DNA from 4 places in the Spartinivicinus ruber genome. Region 1 is predicted to be linked to each of the others. Evidence: predicted binding sites of a transcription regulator. Region 1 holds the regulator's gene; each other region holds the start of a gene.

The links. Region 1 encodes sigma-54, which starts transcription at its own class of promoters, with help from an activator protein. Its sites were predicted from a motif close to TGGCACNNNNNTTGCTNT; they were not measured.
Region 2: the regulator sigma-54 is predicted to act here: its motif matches at 3,687-3,704, upstream of glnK (P-II family nitrogen regulator).
Region 3: the regulator sigma-54 is predicted to act here: its motif matches at 2,523-2,540, upstream of G4Y78_RS02795 (PEP-CTERM sorting domain-containing protein).
Region 4: the regulator sigma-54 is predicted to act here: its motif matches at 2,856-2,873, upstream of G4Y78_RS13895 (PEP-CTERM sorting domain-containing protein).

The regions. Positions count from the first base shown of each region.
Region 1 is NZ_CP048878.1:5,048,788-5,054,125, forward strand. It holds gene lptA (lipopolysaccharide transport periplasmic protein LptA) at 1-345, shown strand, start outside; gene lptB (LPS export ABC transporter ATP-binding protein) at 408-1,133, shown strand; gene G4Y78_RS22940 (RNA polymerase factor sigma-54) at 1,371-2,891, shown strand; gene hpf (ribosome hibernation-promoting factor, HPF/YfiA family) at 3,048-3,356, shown strand; gene ptsN (PTS IIA-like nitrogen regulatory protein PtsN) at 3,382-3,843, shown strand; gene rapZ (RNase adapter RapZ) at 4,011-4,862, shown strand; gene G4Y78_RS22960 (HPr family phosphocarrier protein) at 4,868-5,137, shown strand.
Region 2 is NZ_CP048878.1:571,940-577,277, reverse strand. It holds gene G4Y78_RS02660 (hypothetical protein) at 1-301, shown strand, start outside; gene G4Y78_RS02655 (hypothetical protein) at 510-713, opposite strand; gene G4Y78_RS02650 (secondary thiamine-phosphate synthase enzyme YjbQ) at 1,224-1,652, opposite strand; gene G4Y78_RS02645 (ammonium transporter) at 1,757-3,031, opposite strand; gene glnK (P-II family nitrogen regulator) at 3,085-3,423, opposite strand; gene G4Y78_RS02635 (accessory factor UbiK family protein) at 3,924-4,262, shown strand; gene G4Y78_RS02630 (YifB family Mg chelatase-like AAA ATPase) at 4,434-5,338, shown strand, end outside.
Region 3 is NZ_CP048878.1:604,629-609,966, reverse strand. It holds gene G4Y78_RS02805 (hypothetical protein) at 1-26, opposite strand, end outside; gene argH (argininosuccinate lyase) at 248-1,651, shown strand; gene G4Y78_RS02795 (PEP-CTERM sorting domain-containing protein) at 1,729-2,427, opposite strand; gene G4Y78_RS02790 (SdrD B-like domain-containing protein) at 2,772-3,137, opposite strand; gene ahr (NADPH-dependent aldehyde reductase Ahr) at 3,558-4,559, opposite strand; gene G4Y78_RS02780 (type I restriction-modification system subunit M) at 4,941-5,338, shown strand, end outside.
Region 4 is NZ_CP048878.1:2,952,265-2,957,602, reverse strand. It holds gene G4Y78_RS13905 (L,D-transpeptidase) at 231-941, shown strand; gene G4Y78_RS13900 (acyl-CoA dehydrogenase family protein) at 906-2,669, opposite strand; gene G4Y78_RS13895 (PEP-CTERM sorting domain-containing protein) at 2,977-3,771, shown strand; gene G4Y78_RS13890 (hypothetical protein) at 4,098-4,838, shown strand; gene G4Y78_RS13885 (zinc-dependent metalloprotease) at 5,081-5,338, shown strand, end outside.

The DNA of each region.
Region 1 (5,338 bases):
ACTCAGGGCACCATTCAAATTAGAGGTGATAAGGTCACCCTCTATTCAGACAGTAATGGGATAAATAAAATTGTTGCGGTAGGCCGTCCTGCCCACTATCGGGAGAAACCTGCTGAAAACAAAGAGCTGATCAAAGCTTATGGTCGCACCATCAAATACTACTCAAATACCGAAAAAGTAGACATCATTACTAACGCCAAACTGTTTCAAGAGGGCAATACTTTTACGGGTAACCAGATTGAATATTTTGCCAAGACACAAAAAGTTAATGCGAAAGGTGGCAAAACCAATGAGAGCCGCGTAGAGATGGTGTTACAGCCCCGTAGCAAAAGGCAAAATCAATGAGAACTGCTTTGTTAAAGCCAATCAACTTACAGCTCTGTATTTAAAAGAAATAAGCGCCGTATATGAGTATTTTGAAAGCCGAGCACCTCGCCAAAAGCTACAAAGGCCGTGCTGTAGTAAAAGATGTATCCTTACAAATTCAAAGCGGTCAAGTAGTGGGTCTACTTGGCCCCAATGGTGCGGGGAAAACCACCTGTTTCTACATGATTGTAGGTCTAGTCAAATCAGACCAGGGTAATGTATGGATTGATGAGAGTGATATTACCCACCTGCCTATGCATGGACGGGCTCAGGCTGGCATAGGATACCTACCACAAGAAGCCTCTGTATTCCGCAAGCTGACTGTCACTGACAATATTCTTGCTATTCTGGAAACCCGTAAAGAGCTAAATCGTAAGCAAAGACAAGAAAAGCTCAACTCACTACTTGAAGAGTTCAATATCACCCATATAAAAGACAGTAAGGGTATGAGTTTATCTGGTGGTGAAAGGCGTCGAGTAGAAATTGCCAGAGCACTTGCAACAGAGCCTTCCTTCATACTGTTGGATGAGCCATTTGCAGGCGTTGACCCAATTTCGGTAAAAGACATTAAAGACATTGTCTGGCACTTGAAAGACCGTGGCATTGGCGTCCTAATCACCGACCATCATGTTAGAGAAACACTTGATATTTGTGAGAATGCATACATAGTTAGTGAGGGGCATATAATAGCGGAAGGCAGTGCTGAAGCCGTAATGACTAACCAACAGGTGAAAGAAGTATACCTTGGACACGACTTTAAAATATAAGACAACTGGCAAGGATACTCATATAATTTTTAATACCCACTAAGAAATAACAAAGCTTCAGAAACAAAAGAAATACTGAAATAAACACGCAATTGAAATAAATAATAGGTGCAATGGAAATATTCAGTCGCTTGTTCAAGCAGCAACTCAGGTAACCGTATTTGAATTCACTTCCATTGTTGTTGACTTTGCCAAATCAAAACAGGCACGATTGCACTATAAGGTAATTATTTAGCAATGAAGCCATCCCTAGTTTTGAAAATTGGCCAGCAGCTGACGATGACTCCTCAGCTGCAACAAGCCATAAAACTACTTCAACTATCCACATTGGATTTACAGCAAGAAGTGCAGCAAGCACTTGAATCCAACCCTATGCTTGAGCTGACTGATGAGTCTGACAGCAACTCATCGGCTAATGGTGAAGCCAATGACTCACAGCAACTCAATAGCTCTGGCTTAAATGGATCAGATTCATCAGACAACGTAGATAAAAGCACATCTGAAACTTCTCAAGACAACTCAGACGAAACCAGCTGGTCAGAAGAAATCCCTAATGACCTTCCTGTAGATAGTGCCTGGGACGATGTTTACCAAACATCTTCAGCTCCTATTAGTTCTTCCTCATCAGCAGATGACGATGAGTATGACTTCAGCAACCGAAATGGCACGACAGAGTCTTTGCACAGCCACCTAGAGTGGCAGCTTAACCTTACTCCAATGTCTGATAACGACCGCTTAGTGGCTATTGCTATTATCGATGCGATCAATGACGATGGCTACCTTAGCTGTAGCACTGAAGAAATTTGGGAAGGCCTGGACCCTGAGCTGGAAATTACACAAGAAGAAGTGGAAATTGTGCTACGTCGCTTACAACATTTTGATCCTGTTGGTGTAGCTGCAAGAAACTTACAGGAATGCTTACAAATCCAGCTTTCTCACCTGCCGCAAGACACACCACTTCTTGATAATGCTAAGCTAATTGTAACAAAGCACTTAAACTTGCTAGGTCATCACGACTACAATCAGCTTATGCGCCGAACAAAATTGAAAGAAGAAGAGCTGGCAGAAAGCATAAAGCTGATCCAAGCCCTGAACCCAAAACCAGGTGCTGATATTCAACCGTCCGAAACAGAGTATGTCATTCCTGATGTATTTGTTAGAAAGCATAATGATCGCTGGTTAGTCGAGCTTAATGCCGAGGCCACCCCCAAACTACGGATTAATAGCAATTATGCATCTTTGGTAAAACGAGCCGACAGCAGTTCCGACAACACCTATCTGAAAAACCATTTACAAGAAGCTCGCTGGTTTTTAAAAAGCCTGCAAAGTCGTAACGAAACATTAATGAAAGTAGCTACTCGTATTGTCGAGCATCAACGTGGTTTTTTAGAATATGGTGAAGAAGCGATGAAACCACTGGTGCTGCACGATATAGCAGAAGCGGTTGGAATGCATGAATCAACCATCTCCCGAGTAACCACTCAAAAATTTATGCATACACCTCGCGGCATCTTTGAGCTGAAATATTTCTTCTCAAGCCATGTCAGCACGTCATCTGGTGGTGAGTGCTCTTCCACTGCTATCCGAGCTATCATTAAAAAGTTAGTAGCTGTGGAGAACCCTAAAAAACCATTAAGTGACAGCAAAATTGCCAGCTTACTGGAAGAGCAAGGCATAAAGGTGGCAAGACGAACCATAGCCAAATATCGTGAATCACTATCCATTCCGCCGTCCAATGAGCGAAAGCGGCTGGTGTGATGAAATAGGTTAGCGCGAAATTAAGCGTTATATTGACTAGCAACAAGCAATACCAAGCCTGCTTTCCATTACACTTAGTAATGAAGCAGTTGACAATCAGCCTAGCAAGTCAGTGAAGCTGATTACAACCATAAAGCCCTATTAGGAGGTCGTTGCATGCAAGTTAACATCAGTGGTCATCATGTAGAAGTGACTGATGCGTTGCGCCAATATGTCACCAAAAAGCTTGATCGCATTGAAAGCCATTACGATAGCATTACTAACGTGCAAATTACCCTAAGTGTTGAAAAGCTACGCCAAAAGGCAGAAGCTAGCTTGCATGTGCGTGGTGCTGACATTGCCGCCACTGCAGAATCTGAAGATATGTATGCTGCAATTGATTTACTTAGTGATAAACTAGGCCGGCAATTAAGCAAACACAAAGAGAAAACCCTGGATCGACTTCAGGGAGCCGGTATTCGTTAAAAAGTAGTTTACTTATTTATAAAGCATGAAAATCGAACAAGTCCTTCTCCCACAATGCACCCTTACCGGGGTGCAAGGGGGGAGTAAAAAGCGAGTTTTACAACTCATTGCCAACCTCTTAGCTGAGTATTCTGGTGATATTAATCCCAATGAACTGTTTGATAATTTAATCAATCGTGAACGGTTGGGAAGCACAGGTTTTGGCAATGGCATAGCGATTCCACATTGTCGTCTCGAAAGTTGTCTTAAGCCCTTTGCTTGCTTACTTAAACTGCAAGAAGGCATTGACTTCGACTCGATGGATGGTCACCCAGTAGACTTAATTTTTGCCCTGGTTGTTCCTGCCGAAGCCACAAATGAGCACCTCGCTATCCTTCAGGAAATTGCTACCCGCTTCGAAAACTCCAGTTATCGCAATAATTTACGCCGAGCTGATACTAATCCTGAGTTATTTGACGTTGCAATTCAAAGCGTACCTACCACATAAGCACAATAGTTAAGTTAGTTTTAAAATCTTCAAAGCCAGCTAATGAGTATTACTTAACTAATCTGCCGTATATCACATAAACTTTGTTATACTAGCCCAGAATATATTTGGGCTAGGATTGTACTACCAGCCCTACAAATGAATTAACAAAGCAACTCTGCATATTTATGAAGTTAATTATAATCAGTGGCCGCTCTGGCTCAGGCAAAAGTACCGGCTTACATGTGCTGGAAGATCAAGGCTATTATTGCATTGATAATATGCCTGCTGGTTTGCTTCCTGCCTTTGTTGAGGAAATGAAAAAGGAGCCACTGTACGACAAAGCAGCGGTTAGTATTGATGCTCGAAATGTTTCCCAGGATTTAAGGCGTTTCCCGGCTATTATGAATGCGCTCAAAGAGCAGCAAATTGATGCAGAAACTATTTATCTTGATGCTGAACACGCGACCTTACTAAAGCGTTTTAGTGAAACACGCCGTAAACACCCACTCTCTAGCCAACAGCGCTCCTTAGATGAGGCTATTAAACAAGAAAAAGAAGTTCTTGAACCTATCGCTAAAATGGCTGACCTTACTATCGACACCAGCCAGCTGTCTTTGCATGAACTGCGAGATATCATCAGTAAGCGCGTTGCTCGCAAGCAGCACAGCAGTATAGCCCTACTTTTCCAATCATTTGGCTTTAAGAAAGGAATCCCCATTGATGCAGACTACGTGTTTGATGTACGCTGTCTGCCAAACCCCTACTGGGTCACCCATTTAAGGCAATACTCAGGGCTGGAGGAACCTGTTAAAGAATTTTTAGGTTCTCAACAACAAGTATTGGATATGTTTGATGATATCAAACGCTTTGTTGAACACTGGCTACCATGCTTTGAAGCAAATAATCGAAGTTATATTACTATTGCCATTGGGTGTACGGGGGGCCACCACCGTTCAGTCTATATCAGCGAGAAGCTCGCAATTTACTTTCGTGAAAAGTGGCCAAATGTTCAAGTACGTCACCGAGAATTGCCTTAGGCTCCATGATTCAAGAAAAAGTCATAATCATTAATAAACTTGGCTTGCATGCCCGTGCCGCAGCAAAGCTTGTCTCTACTGCCGCTGCTTTTGGTAGCTCTGTTAAGGTAGGTAAAGATGGCAAAATGGTAGACGGCAAAAGCATTATGTCAGTGATGATGCTAGCTGCCAGTAAAGGCTCCGTTCTAGATCTTGAAATTGATGGTGACGATGAAAAAAAAGCCTTTGAGGCCATTACCCAACTCATCAATAATTATTTCGATGAAGGAGAATAAGCTTCTTCAGTTAGGTTTATTTGCATACCTTACTTTTCAGCTTTAACCGAATAGCTCTTCGCGAATACAAAATCGCTTTCAATAACCTCTACTTCTGGAATCACTTATAAAACTGGCTACAATCCACAATACCAGTAGCCAGTCTCTTCAGGTAAACTAACCCGCCAAATAAAGTAGTAACTAGCACTACATCCTATAAAT
Region 2 (5,338 bases), 1.9 Mb from region 1:
TGGTTATTTTTCAAGTAGCGCTTACACAATTGCCTTTGCTAAAGAAGGTTATCAACAGCAAAGTATTATGATTACCAGCACTCTGGATGGCTGGTATTTCGGAAACCTATTTCTGGGTGGTTTAATAGGAATGGTAATTGTTGACCCTTTAACTGGTGCAATGTTTAAGTTGCAAGATACTGCACAAGTTGAACTAATTGCTACTAATTACCAGTCCAACAATGCTAATAAAAGCTTACAAGTTGTTTCTCTAAGTGATCTTCCTGAAAAATATCATGCTGAATTAGTAAAAATAAACTAAGGTCTGTTAAAACTATTTGAATCACCACTGCCGTCGACCGTTTTGTCGCCCAGCAAGGCATCAGGAATACCGTGTAATCAATGGCTTATAACACGGCTGGATGGAAAAATAATTACGGGCCTAATAAAATAAAAAGCCTCCTTGATTATTGACATATTAAATCAAAACCAAGGAGGCTTTTCTTGATATTGGTTTTATTAATGAAAAACTAATGTACTGAGTGATTACCTGTCCTCCCTGATTCAACTTCCTGAATTGTACCACCTGAATTAAGAAACTCTTCTATTTGCTTCTCTATCGTTTCCCTTACTTTTTTTCTTGACTGAACTGTATATGTTTCTGCATCTCCTCCAATATTACCCCAATCACCATCACTGCCTTTTTTTGGTGTAGTGCCTTGCTCTCTTGCCATAATTATTCATACCTCATGTATTTATAACCAAACATCCTAAATCTAATAGACAGTGTTATACTCCTCTTCAGATGCCATTAAATACATTTATAGCTCAATGAATAATTAAGAAAAGAAAAAATATTTCAGCAGTTAGTATTTTTTTACCTTAATGGCAATATATATCCAAGCGAAATGTCATTTATAATGCATTGACGCTATATAGATAGTTAAATTAATAGCTTTTAATTTAACTATTACCATATATTTCAATAAGTTACAGCGGCTGACTAATTAATTTTCTAGTTTTTCTTACTCTATTAATCCTATAAAATATAGTTTTTATATATTTTTCAAAAAGATACGTAATATTACTAAACAGTGACTAATTCAAAAAACCTCTTATAACCAGATTAAATTGTTTTTTTGCTTAGGCAATAATCGTTTTCACCGTTAAGTATTTACTTTTTATTCATTATTTATAAACTACTTACAGTCAACTTTTAGGCAAATTTATTAAGGACACCTCTACTAAAACCGCTCACCTTGAATAGTGACAACAATTCGACGGCTTCCACCGTGATTGCGATGCTCACCTATATAAATACCTTGCCAAGTTCCTAATACTAGTTGACCACTGCTCACTGGTACGGAAATTCCAACTCCCAATGTACTAGTTTTAAGATGTGCAGGCATATCATCTGAGCCTTCATAGGTATGTTGATAGTAGGAAGCATCTTCAGGAACAAAATGATTAAAATGAGCTTCAAAATCACTTCTTACTGTTGGATCTGCGTTTTCATTAATCGTTAATGATGCTGAGGTATGAAGAATAAAAAAGTGCGCTAAACCAACCTGAAACTCATCTAATTCTGTTAATTTTTTAACCAGCTCCTCAGTTATAAGATGAAAACCTCTTGGTTTCGGAGTCAACTGTATTGTTTTTTGCAGCCAGCTCATTTGCAATCTCTCTCTTCCTCAATGACACTTTAACTATATACTACTCCCCCCAAAACAAAAAAACTCCCTTTGGGAGTTTTTTCTTATCTGCCCTAGAATGTTATTTAGGCTTTATTAGAAGTAAATTCTGGATATGCCTCCATCCCACATTCAACTAGATCAGTCCCTTCAAACTCTTCTTCTTCAGTTATCCTAATACCTACTATTTGCTTAATGACATACCAAATAATTAAGCTAGTAACAAAGACCCAGCCAAATATCATAATAATACCCAACAGTTGCGGCCAAATGCTTGCCTCAGCATTAGTGAATGGCACAGCTAATAGCCCCCAAATACCACAAATACCATGAACAGAAATGGCACCCACAGGGTCATCAACTTTCAGTTTATCTAATAAAATGATGGAAAAAACAACTAGCCCCCCCCCTACACCACCAATCAATGTCGCAGCAAATGCACTAGGAGTAAGCGGTTCGGCAGTGATCGATACCAACCCAGCCAATGCTCCATTTAAGGCCATGGTTAAATCTGCCTTACCAAATAATAACCTAGCGATAACTAATGCAGCTATTACACCGCCCGCAGCGGCTGCATTGGTGTTCACAAAAATCTGGGCAACGGCATTGGCATTTTCCACATCTGCCAGTTTGAGCTGTGAACCACCATTAAAACCAAACCATCCTAACCATAAAATAAAGGTGCCTAAAGTTGCCAAGGGTAAATTAGCACCTGGTATCGCATTAACTTGCCCTTTGGCTGTATATTTACCTTTTCTTGGACCTAATAATAATACGCCTGCGAATGCCGCTGCGGCACCACACATATGTACGACACCTGATCCAGCAAAGTCTAAAAAGCCTTTTGCTTCAAGAAAGCCACCACCCCATTTCCAATATCCTTGTACTGGATAGATAAAGCCAGTTAACACTGCAGCAAATAATAAAAATGACCAGAGTTTCATCCGTTCTGCTACAGCACCGGAAACAATAGACATAGCGGTTGCTACAAAAACGACCTGAAAGAAAAAGTCTGAACGGGTTGAATAGTAAGGTGCATCTTCTCCACCTTTTAAAACGCTGGAAAGCTCATTTTCTGAGCCTAATAACATGCCAAAGTAAGGAATAATTTCTCCTTCCCCTTGGCCAGGGTACATAATGCTATAACCACACAATAAAAACATAGTGCAAGCGACAGCAAATAAAGCAATATTTTTGGTAAGAATTTCTACGGTATTTTTAGCACGAACCAAGCCTGCCTCTAACATCGCAAACCCAGCCGCCATCCACATAACGAGTGCGCCACACATTAAAAAGTAAAACGTATCTAACGCATAAGACAGTTGCAAAATAGTATTAGACGTATCCTGTAATGTTTCCATTATTGTGCCCCCCACTGGCTCAACTAATTGAAAAACTAACTGGTTGATTAAAGTTAAATTGCTTCTGTACCCGTTTCGCCGGTACGAATACGTATAGCTTGCTCCAGAGGGGTAATAAAAATCTTACCGTCGCCAATTTTGCCCGTATTAGCTGCTTTGCTAATTGCTTCTATGACTGGATCAACCAATTCATCAGAAATAGCAATTTCTATTTTAACTTTGGGTAAAAAGTCGACGACATACTCAGCACCTCGATAAAGCTCTGTATGACCTTTTTGCCGTCCAAACCCTTTCACTTCTGTTACAGTAATCCCCTGTACTCCAATTTCGGAAAGGGATTCTCGCACATCATCTAATTTAAAAGGTTTGATAATGGCTGATACTAATTTCATTAGTAGTCTCCTAACTGGTTAGTCTTGCCTTGGGGGCAGTGACAAGTCTACGTTTTGCAATCAGGGTTAAGCAATTCATTTTGATTGCTATAGCTTAGCTTTTCTCAGCCTTCCTTCCTTGAACATTACGCTGTTTATTTCTGCCTAACAAAAACACTCATTTCCTTTGGTCATTTTCAAACTTGTCACTGCCATATGCTGCCTGCCTTAAAGGCAAAACAAGTGCTATTAGTCACTCACTTTCTAACAGCACTTTTTAGTCCATAGCACTATTTGTGCCATAATCACTAAAACCTGAATATCAGCTAAATAGTGACGGACATGCTAACCATTCAAGCACTTTTTTGTTTCAGCTAATGGCAATACGCACCAAAAGCGATCACTTTTTATTCAACATAAATCAATTCTGGTGCATATGAAGCAGACTATTAAAAATAGAGCTGTGATAAACTACGACAAGCCTTAATTCATACAGCGACATTACTTAACTGAATACAGCCATGATAAATAAAGACTTTATCCAGTCCTTGAGCGAACAAATCGGTCAAACTATAACCAGCAAAGCACAAAGCTTCTTGCAGGGTGACAAGACCCATCTTCAAACGGAGCTTGAAAACCACATTAAACTACTGTTGCAGTCTGCATTTAATCGGCTTGACTTGGTTACCCGCGATGAGTTTGATAATCAAACAGCAGTCTTACAACGCACGCGAGAAAAAGTTGATTTGCTAAGCAAACAGGTTGCTTTGTTAGAACAGGCTCTTTCAGCGACAAACAATATTCAACCCGAGCAAATCACTAAACAAGTTGATAAAGAAGTAAAAGATGAAGCGATGTAAATTGGCAAACTTTATTTTGTAAGGAGCACCTGAGAAATAACTTGAAAAATTTGTGAATTATCCGATTTAACAAGTCACAAACTTTACTGAAACAGTTCGATGGAATATTGAGCAAGTTTTAAACTACTGTGCTTTAAGCAATTATCAGACTAAGTTAGTCAGGGATGCTGTATGTCTCTAGCAGTAGTTTATACACGGGCCCAAGTTGGCATTGATTCACCACTCGTTACTGTAGAAACTCATTTAGCTAATGGTCTACCAGGCTTTTCAATTGTCGGTTTGCCTGAAGCCGCCGTTAAAGAAAGTAAAGATCGGGTAAGAAGCGCATTACAAAATGCCAACTTTGAGTTCCCGACCAAACGAATAACAGTCAACCTGGCTCCAGCAGACTTGCCAAAAGAAGGTGGACGTTACGATTTAGCCATCGCCATTGGCATTCTGGCTGCCTCAGGCCAAATAGCAACAGAACAGCTTGCAAACTATGAGTTTCTTGGTGAATTAGCATTATCCGGAGAGCTTAGAAGCATAAAAGGTGCCCTGACCTCAGCCATTGCTTGTCGAAATGCCAAACGCCAGCTGGTGGTGCCCACAGGCCGTAGTAGTCAAGAAGCCTGTTTAGTTGAGGATTTAACTGTACTTGAGGCAGGCAATATCCTAGCCGTCTGCGGTCATTTCAACCAGTCCAATTCACTTAAGCAGGCTACCAGTAAAACCACACGCCAGACAATATCTGCAACCGAGCCAGATCTTTGTGAAGTAAAAGGTCAAATGCACGCAAAGCGGGCATTGGAGATTTCAGCAGCAGGTGGCCATAACCTGTTATTCTTTGGCCCACCTGGTTCAGGTAAAACCATGTTAGCCAGTCGCCTTCCATCTATCTTGCCCTTGTTAGCGACAGATCAAGCACTAGCAACCCAAGCAGTTTATTCCATTGCAGGCAAACCAGTAAACCTCAAGCAATGGGGCCAACGCCCTTTTCGCGCACCACACCATACAGCTTCTGCTGTAGCCTTGGTAGGCGGAGGCAGCAGCCCAAAACCGGGTGAAATATCTCTAGCCCATAACGGAGTACTGTT
Region 3 (5,338 bases), 1.9 Mb from region 1:
GGGACTCCATTTACACTCATAGTCATCAATATCTCCAAACTGCCTTAACAATTCACCGTTAATAAATACAAATAGGCAACACTTCATATAGTACTCATAATTGCTGAACAGTTACTTATCAATAAGCTGTAACTTTTTAGCTAACAGCAACTTTAGATACATATTGATACAACTACTTATGTAACGATGATGGATCGATAGTTGTATAATTTATTTTTTATACGTCAGCTTTAATCGGGAAGAACCAATGTCGGAAAAACCAACGAATCAAGCCAACCAGCAGTGGGGTGGCCGGTTTTCAGAGCCCACAGATCAGTTTGTCGCTAAATTTACTGCTTCAATTGATTTTGACCAACGACTCTATCAGCAAGATATCAATGGCTCTTTGGCTCATGCGGCGATGTTAAATAAAGTTGGTATCTTAACTGATCAAGAGCTATCCGACATTCAGCAAGGCTTACGGGACATTCAAACAGCCATCGAAGCAGGTGAAATAGAATGGTCTGTAGCGCTGGAAGATATTCATATGAATATCGAAGCACGCCTGACTGACCGTATCGGTATTACTGGCAAAAAGCTCCATACAGGCCGTTCACGTAATGATCAAATTGCTACCGATATACGACTGTACCTTCGGGACGAAATTGATATCATCTGCCAGGAAATTACTCGACTACAAAACAATTTAGCTGACTTGGCTGAACAAGAAGCTGAGACCATCATGCCTGGTTTTACCCACTTGCAAACCGCACAACCCGTTACCTTTGGCCACCACCTAATGGCTTGGTTTGAAATGCTCAGCCGTGATAATGAGCGCCTACAAGATTGCCGCAAACGGGTGAACATCTCTCCTTTGGGTGCTGCGGCATTAGCTGGAACCACCTACCCAATTGATCGAGAATTTACAGCACAACAATTGGGCTTCAGCAAACCCAGTGAAAATTCGTTAGATTCAGTCAGTGATCGGGATTTTGCTATTGAGTTTTGCTCTGCGGCCAGTTTAATCATGACTCACCTGTCGCGTATTTCCGAAGAATTAATTCTCTGGACTTCAGCTCAGTTTAATTTTATTGAGCTACCCGACAGGTTTTGTACTGGCTCATCCATCATGCCACAAAAGAAAAATCCCGATGTACCTGAATTGGTTAGAGGTAAAACAGGGCGTATAACCGGCCATTTAATTTCATTACTGACGCTAATGAAATCTCAACCATTAGCCTATAACAAAGATAATCAAGAAGACAAAGAGCCACTCTTTGATACTGTGGATAACTTAAAAGGCTGTTTACGTGCCTATGCTGATATGGTGCCTGCCATAAAAGCGAACAAAGCCAATATGTATGAAGCCGCAAAACGTGGTTTTTCCACTGCAACTGATTTAGCCGATTATTTGGTGAAAAAGCAAATGCCCTTCCGCGATGCCCACGAAGTGGTAGGTAAAGCCGTTGCTTATGGTATTGCACAAACTAAAGACCTTTCCGAAATGAGCTTGGCAGAGTTACAGCAATTTTCAGATATTATTGAAAACGATGTGTTCGATGTACTAACTCTGGAAGGTTCAGTCAATGCACGAAACCACATTGGTGGAACAGCACCAGCGCAGGTTAAAGCTGCAGTTAAGCGGGCTAGAAAAGCATTAACGTCGAGATAAAATAACTTCAGTATAAAACAAAAAAAGGGTATACAATGTATACCCTTTTTTATTTAGACTATAATTAATGGATTAAATTAAGCTGTTTTTTTACGCTTTTTTAACCTAATCACAGATAAGCCTAAACCAAGTCCTAATAAAGCAATACTACCTGGAACAGGCACTGGATTTACTGGGTCAACAAAATGAAGGCCACCAGCACCAGCAAATTGCACATCAGAGCCATTACCGATTTCAACATTAATCAGCCTACCGTTATAAGCTCCAAAAGTTTTGCGAGAAGCTGAAATTTGGATGCTATTAATACTCTCACCAATGGAAAGACCAAAATCAGAAAGGTCAAATAGGCCAGCAAAAACCCCTTTACGTTGATTAGCCGTACTTACCCCAGGACCAATTAAGTTATCAGCAAAAATATCCTGATAAACTCCATTAATGGTTACGCCAATAGTACCGCCCCAAATAATATTAGGACGGTACATGAAAATAGCACCATCCTTCCCTGCTCTGTTTTTAATTGGGTTTGCATAAGTCAAGGTAAGATTTTTATTCATGGAATTACCATGAGGCCAGAAGGTATAGGTACCAGAAAGTGGATTATCATCACCCACTCGATGTTGCCCAGCCCCAAAGTTAGCACCCTGATAGCTTACTGATGCTACCAAATCATTCGAATCGACATTATATTGATCATTAATCTTAATTAAACCAGCCTGAGCCTGCATGCCAACAAAGGTAAGTGCGCCAGCGATTAGTCCTATTTTAGTTATTTTCACTTCTTAATACTCCTTAGTAAATTATTGACCTACTTTTTAAAATTCCAGCCCACCAAAAAGCTTCAATAACTAGGTAGGAAAAAGGAACAGGGTATGTAGCAAGTATCAGGCCAGCACTAAATTTCTCTATAATTACAGTACTTTAACACTTTAGTGACTGCCGAGTGTAAACTTTTCCGACTAGGCTATTCACCTAAAGTATGACGCCAATCAAATAATTTTTATAAGGAAATGAAAGTAAAGAGAGTTATTGGGTTAGAAGGAAGGGCATTTTATTTTAGTGATTGGGGTGGCAACAGCCACCCCAACAGGTAAGAAGCAATGAATATTAAATCAGTTGGTTATTAGCAGGCATTCCAAGGAGATACAACCACTTTGTTGCTCACCCCACCAACCATTTGCGGGCCATTATAAGTAAATTCTGTACCACTTTTTAAAACAAACCGAATTTTATAATTACCTTGTTTAATGCCTGTAAACTGATAATTTCCATTTAAAACAGTCACAGTAGAAGCAACAGGTTTGCTTGATTTACAAGTTAGTAATTGAACAGCAGCGCCGTTAATTCCAGGCTCATTTTCTTCTTGAATACCATTAGCATTTTTATCATTCCAAATACTATCTTTAATAGCGGTATTGTCAGCTGCTGCTGTAAAAGGAAGGGAAAATAAACCTAATAAAACTGAAATTGAAGCTACTTTTTTCAACATTGCTCAAACCCTGGCTAATAGAAAGTTAATATTCAAGTTCTTAAACAATGTGGATAAGATACCAGAGCTGATCAATATTCAAACAACCTAATCTAATTAGTATGACGCGTGTAACAAAGTAGATTGGGTAAGTATGATGCGGTTCAAAAACACAATTTCATTCGCGCAAAACACCGAAAAAAGCAGGCTTAGTGGTAGGTATTAGTACCTAAAAAATACTGACAAGCTTCACAGTTTTCTCCTAAGTAACTCTTAAGGGCACCTCTAAAAATAGTGATTTTTTTGTGAGAGCAAGGAAGCTCCGCACGGAGGGCCACAATGTATAAGTCATACATGAGGACCTGAGTACGGAGCTGACACAGCTATCGCAGAAAAAGTAGATTTTTAGAGGCGCCCTTAAATCTCTGGAGATAACAACTATTACCTCTCCAAGACAATTCGATAACGCGCTTTTCCACTATCTAAATGGGCCAGAGCTTCATTGACTTGATCAAATTTATACATTTCTACCATTGGTTTAATGTCATGCTGAGCCGCAAACTCCAGCATTTTCGCAATAGTGCCAGGACTGCCTACCGGAGACCCTGAAATAGAACGTTGTTGCATTATCAATCCGAACACATTGATATCCAGTGGCTCAAGAGTAGCCCCTACAAAATGTAGCCGTCCTTTGGGCTTAAGAGTTGATAAGTAAAGATTCCAATCCAGCTTCACATTGACCGTCGATATAAGATAGTCAAAACAATTCGCAGCAGCCTCAACGGCTGCTGCATCCCGAGAGTTAAGGGTATAGTGAGCACCGAGCGACTTCGCTTCTTCAGCCTTACGCTCGCTAGAGGTAAATGCTGTCACCTCACAACCCCAAGCATTCAAAAACTGCAAAGCTAGATGCCCTAAGCCCCCAATACCGATTACCGCCACCTTATCCGTTGGTTTAATATCAAACTGAACCAATGGATTAAACACCGTGATGCCACCGCAAAACAATGGGCCTGCCGACTTTACATCAATACCTTCTGGTAGCGGCACCACACATTTGGCATTAGCCCGCACCTTATCTGCAAAGCCACCATGATGTCCCACAATGGTGCCTTGAGCGGTTAAACACAAATTATGATCCCCCGCATTACAGTGTGAGCAAGCCTGGCAATAGTCAGCATGCCAACCTAATCCAACCAACTGACCCGCCTGTAAATGGGTAACATGCTCACCCACTTGAGCAACCCGACCAACCACTTCATGCCCAGCAACCAGTGGATATTCAGATAACCCCCATTCATTATTAATCATCGATAAATCTGAGTGACAAATACCGCAATAATCCACATCAATCTCAACTTCCTGAGGCCCCAACTCACCAGGGTCATATTCAAATTCAGTTAATTTACCTTTCGGTTCTAAAGCGGCGTAGGCTTTGATCATGGTTTGTCCTTAAAAATTTTATGATGTATTTGAAACACTAAAAATAGTTCTTTTGATTTTTAACCTATGACAATGACATTCAGTTTAACCAATGTTGTTAAGTAGTGTTTCTTTAGGTTAGATAAAATCTATGTGCAAAAAAAAACAGTAATTGAAGGTTAGATTTCAATTTTAATAGCTTAACTCAGCTGTCTTTAACCACCAGAAAACACAAGCACGCCATAGCGCTTTGACCTCTTTATGAATACAACATAAAGTGTCGCAGTTATATAGACTTGGTATAATCCGAGGGCAGTCTGCGCATATTTTATTGCTTCAACTGTTTTATAGAACATTTTTTATACAAAACCCTAAACTAAATATTAAGTTAGGTTTATAGGTATGACATCCATCAATCAAGATTCTATCAACAAGGCCTTATGGGCAGCCTGTGATACCTTCAGAGGTACCATCAGTGCCGATACCTATAAAGACTTTATTCTGGCTATGCTGTTCTTGAAGTACATCAGTGATGTATGGCAAGACCATTATGAAGCATACCAAAAAGAACATGGTGACGAGCCAGCGTTGATTGAAGAGCTAATGAAGCAAGAGCGCTTTGTGCTCCCCAAATCCGCCAGCTTTTACACACTCTGGGAACACCGCCACGAGCCTGGTAATGGTGAGCGCATTGACCAGGCACTGCATGCGATTGAAGAAGCGAATGGCAACAAATTAAAAGACGCCGGTAAGAGTGTATTCCAGGATATATCTTTTAACACTGACCGGCTCGGTGAAGA
Region 4 (5,338 bases), 2.1 Mb from region 1:
AAATACCTACCAACCACTTATATCAATAATAATTAGTTCTTTCACTGCTATCATTCAGTAATAAAAAAATCCTTTTATGCTAACCCAAGAAACTTGTTCTACAATTTACTATCAAACAGGGTAACAGGTCATCAAGGTAGCGAATGACCTGAGGGGGAAGTTCAATGCCAGCAATCGCAGGCTTGAATATACCCAGGTGAAGCACATCAGCAATATGCAGAGCTGTAAAGATGTGGAATAAACTAGCTTCTTTAATGCTGGTCTCCTTTTCCCTGCTGATGAATACTCAGACATCAGCCAATGGTGCTTACTATGCCCAACGTTTTTGTCAATATGACCATGTTAAATGCGTGCTAGTTGATGAAGACAGCAGCTGGTACAGCCTATTTCCAGACTCAACTAAAAGAGACCTGATCCGTCGCCTTAATCGGATGAATACACCACTAAGACCGGGGACTGTCATTGCAATCCCCAATGATATTGACTCAATGCATATTATGGATATTTCCCCTTTTCAATATCGCATTGAAGCCCCTCAGCAAAAACTGTTATTAGTTAATTTAGATCGACTCGCCTGGGGGGCCTATGACCCTGATGGCAATCTTGTTCGATGGGGTCCGCTTTCAGGCGGTAAGTCATGGTGTCCAGACGTAAAACGTCCCTGTCGCACAGTAGCCGGAAACTTTTCTATTATTCGAAAAAAAGGAGCTGGATGTATTTCAACTAAATACCCCTTACCCAAAGGGGGCGCTCCCATGCCCTATTGCATGTTTTTTTTCCGCGGTTTTGCCTTCCATGGGTCTGACACAGTACCAGGTTATCATGCCAGCCATGGTTGTATCCGACTCTTTCACGAAGATGCAAAATGGCTTAACGAAGACTTTATTGACTTACCAGGCAATGGATTAAAAGGCACCAAAGTCATTGTTATGCGCACTTAACCCGTGTGTGTATTTCTCTTTATTATCACCACTAGTTGACAACTGTGGTGTAGCTCGATCAATCACCGCTTGAGCATTAATATGAGTGGGCAAGGTGCCATATTGATAACCAGAATTTGGTACCAATCGCCCGGCAATAAATGCTTCTGCAATAACAGGCTCTCCATAATTAATTAAAATACTGGCTTGTAATGCTAGCGCCAGTTTTTCTACTAGCTGGCGTGACTGCCATTGTACTTCTGTCGAACTGAATTGACCTAATTTCACAGCTATTTGCTCTAGTTGCAGACTTAAATGATCCAGATATTGATCACTTCCTCGCACCGCTTTTATCTCTTGAAAATAAACATCCAGTATCGCCGGTTGTTTATTGATTGCTCTTAATACGTCCAAGCACTGAATATTGCCAGAACCTTCCCAAATAGCATTCACTGGGGCTTCTCTATACAAACGAGGTAAAATATTATCTTCGACAACGGCCACCCCACCAATCGTTTCCATTGCTTCATAGCTATGTTGAACAGTGCGTTTACATACCCAGTATTTACCCACTGCAGTGGCCAGTCGTAAAAATAATTGTTGCTGCTCCTGGTCTTGGTTATCTAAGGAAGAAGCTACACGCATTCCTAAGGCAATAGCCGCTTCTGACTCAACAGCCAAGTCAGCCAACACATTTTGCATTAATGGTTGCTGTTGTAATACTTTACCAAAAACTTGTCGCTCCGCTGCATGATGTAAAGCTTGTGCCGCAGCTTGTCTCATTAAAGCAGCCGAGCCGATAATGCAATCAAAACGGGTCAATGCCACCATTTCAATAATATTTGGCACTCCCTGCCCCTCTTCCCCCACTAACCAAGCCAAAGCTCCCCGAAACTCGATCTCTGAAGATGCATTGGAAACATTACCCATTTTATTTTTCAAACGCTGAATAAATAGCTGATTTTTAATTCCATCCGGCCGCCACCTTGGCATTAAAAAGCAAGACAAACCACCCTTGGCTTGAGCTAACACTAAAAAAGCATCACTCATGGGTGCCGAGCAAAACCACTTATGGCCCACTAACTCATAGGCTTTGCCAGGTCCACTTTGAGCAATGGGTGTTGCAGTAGTGGTATTAGCACGCACATCAGAACCGCCTTGTTTTTCGGTCATTGCCATCCCAATTGTCACCCCCGCCTTGGTAAAATAAGGCTTATTTTCCGGATCATATTGGTCAGCCAGCACTTTTGGTAACCAATCATTCACTAGATCAGGCTGCTTACGCAACGTGGGTACCGCAGCAAAGGTCATAGTTAAGGGGCAACCGGTACCAGGGTCTGCCTGAGTATGCAGATAGCCCATGGCCGCCCTGACCACGTTGGCCCCTTCAATTGGTTGCTGCCAAGGCAATTGGTGATAACCACTTTCAACAGCAACCGTCATTAGCTGATGATAGGCCTGATGATAATCAACCTGATCAATCCTCCTCCCAAAGCGATCATGACTATTAAATTCAGGCTTATATTTATTTGCCAAAAAGCCTGCTCGTAGTAATTCATGCCCCACCGCTTTACCATAAGCCTGGCAACGACTATACCCCCAGCCTCCAGCAAATACTTTCAACCAATGTTGTAAAGTTAAGTCACTGTTAAACACATTATAATTTTCCAAAGGAGTTGGCTGATTCACTACTTGATGGGTGTCGGCCCACTGACTTGGGTAATGCTGATCAATAATGGGTTGAGACATGGGCAGGTTATCCTTTACCAGACAGAATACATAACAATATCAGTGAAAGTATCAATGATTGATAATAAATACTATTAATATACTTTAATTTATAATCGATATAATACTTGTTTTAATATTTTACACTTTTATTTCTTTTATATTTCACTTCTTCTTAACTATTTGATTATGAGGGGTTTATAAAGTTGGCACCAAGCTTGCTGTAGACTCATTAAATAGTTAATTAAAATAAGACAACTTGGTGTCAGCCTCATCGAGTAGAGTCGTTAAGTATTAATACCAGCGTTAGGTATCAGGGATAAATATTATGAAGAAGTTGGTCACCTTGTTAGGCAGTTCTGCTTTAGTTCTTTCCAGTCAGCTGTTTGCGCTTCCATTTAATGCAGATAAAAATATCACTGTCTATGATGGCAAACATAGTCGTGCAAGTGGTTGGTATGGTCCTCAAGAAGATAATGAAATAGAGCCAGGTAATTTAACCGGACAAAAGTGGGATTTAGAAGGATTTTTTCAAAAAGAAAATACTCTTAGCCTAATTGGTGGTTTTAACTATCAACAAGGGGCGACTGGCTATCATAATCGCCGTTGGCACTCTGGTGACATTTTTATTGATATCGATAACAACCATATCAATGCAAATTCACGTCGTAATTACAATGGAAATGACACCGTCCAAAATACTTTTGGTTATGACTATGTATTTGATGTCGACTGGGCAAACTTAACGTACGACATTATTAAATTAGACAATTTATCCTCCACAAAAACCGCTTATTATGGCAATAATTACGGTTCCAGTGCCTGGCTTTATGCTGGCGGTGGCCAGACTATTGGAAATGGCACCTTTTCAATCTCAACCTTAACTGACCAAGAGAGCGGCTTTAGCGGCGGTATTCACTACGGCGCAACAGGTTTTGACTTAAGCTTTTTAGGTGAAAATAGAGATTTTTATGCTCATTTTACCATGCAATGTGGGAACGACAATTTAAAAGGCCATGGCAAAACACCTAACAAACCAGTAGTCCCCGTACCTGTTCCTTCAACAATCGCACTGATTGGATTAGCACTACTTGGTGCCAACCGGTTTAACAAGCGAAGCTAAACCTACCCATACTTTCACCTACTCTTTAGCCGTCAGTTGACGGCTTTTTTATTTAATTATTATAAGCCTGCTAACCAAAGCCATAATAAATAACAATTATTTCTTGTTATTTATCATTTAAATTATCCATTTCCTGTATTTTGCAATTGGCTTATTCAAATCAATTCTACATAACAACCACTTTTTGTTTGGTTAATCACACTTTTTCTGACAATAATACCTATCAAAGATAACCAATAAAACTTGGTTAAGCTGACAAAGGGCAGCCGTGATCAGCATATCGAATTAGTGTCAGTAAAGTGACTTATGATAGTGAGCATAACGCTATGGCAACACAATCAAAGCTTATTTTTGGCAGTTTGGGTGTAATCATTTTAGGAGCAACTCTCACGATTGCTTTTAATTACTGGCAACAAATCACTACCACTCCACAAACTAGCAAACCCAAACCAGAGCCGACCATCCAACCACCCCCTACTATTCCCCAAACCGATGATGCGCTACCCCAACAACTGAATGAACAACAATGGCTAGTTCAATTAAATAAAGAGGATGACCTGGATGATCAACTTCTACAAGCAACCATCGCAGAGTTCCAGCTTGATGCCGTCATAGCAGAAAATTCGCCAGTTTGGGAAACAAACTATACAACAGATGCCGAATCATTACCTCTCGATAAACGCATCACCGAAAAACAATCCGTCCAAGTAGACAATGAACCACTGGAAAACAAACAAGTAGGCAACAAGTTATCGTTTGATCTGCCAGGAGGTTATCAAGTAGCTGCAACAATTAACCAGGTAACCCATAGTCAAACAGGGGCTACCATATTATCAGGCCACCTTGATGGCCACGGTGATCGCTACCCAGTGGTTGTCACCTCTGGCACGAACAGCAGCTTCGCCACTATCACCACTCCTCAAGGGAGTTACTCAATGGAAGCAGTTGAAGGTAAAGGTATCGTTTATAAAAACATTCCAGTTGAGCAGTTAAATGGCCCAGGTGGAGTAGATAATATTGAACCAGGATCACCTGAACAACCAAATATAGAAACTCTGAAAGGTTGACTGAATTACTTCATCATAAAAGTTTACTATTGAATGACAAAAAAATTCTTTTTTATTCTTTTATCAGTTAAGGAGGTTAGTTAACAGCAAATCCCTTCAAAATACCACGTGGGTTTTGGAATATTTAAAGCATAATTTTGCAAAGTTATTAGCTTGATATTCCTTAGCAACCTTCGTCTTTAACGGATGCGAATTGGATACAAGGAAGTTTGTTATGTAAAGACTGAAGATGAGACTCAAGCATGCCAAAAAAATCCATTATATCTACACTAGCAAGCTTACAAGTAGGGCTATTAACCCTTGTAAGTAGTGCCTCTGTAGCAAGTCAGACTGAAATTGATGTATTAGTATTATATACCCCCGGCGCAGCCAGTTTATATGGTGGTAACCCTAACGCTCGAATTGACCATTTAATGGCTGTTACCAATCAAGTTTATCAAGACAGTAACCTGAACTTAAAACTCCGTGCTGTTCATACTCATCATATAAACTACCCAGAT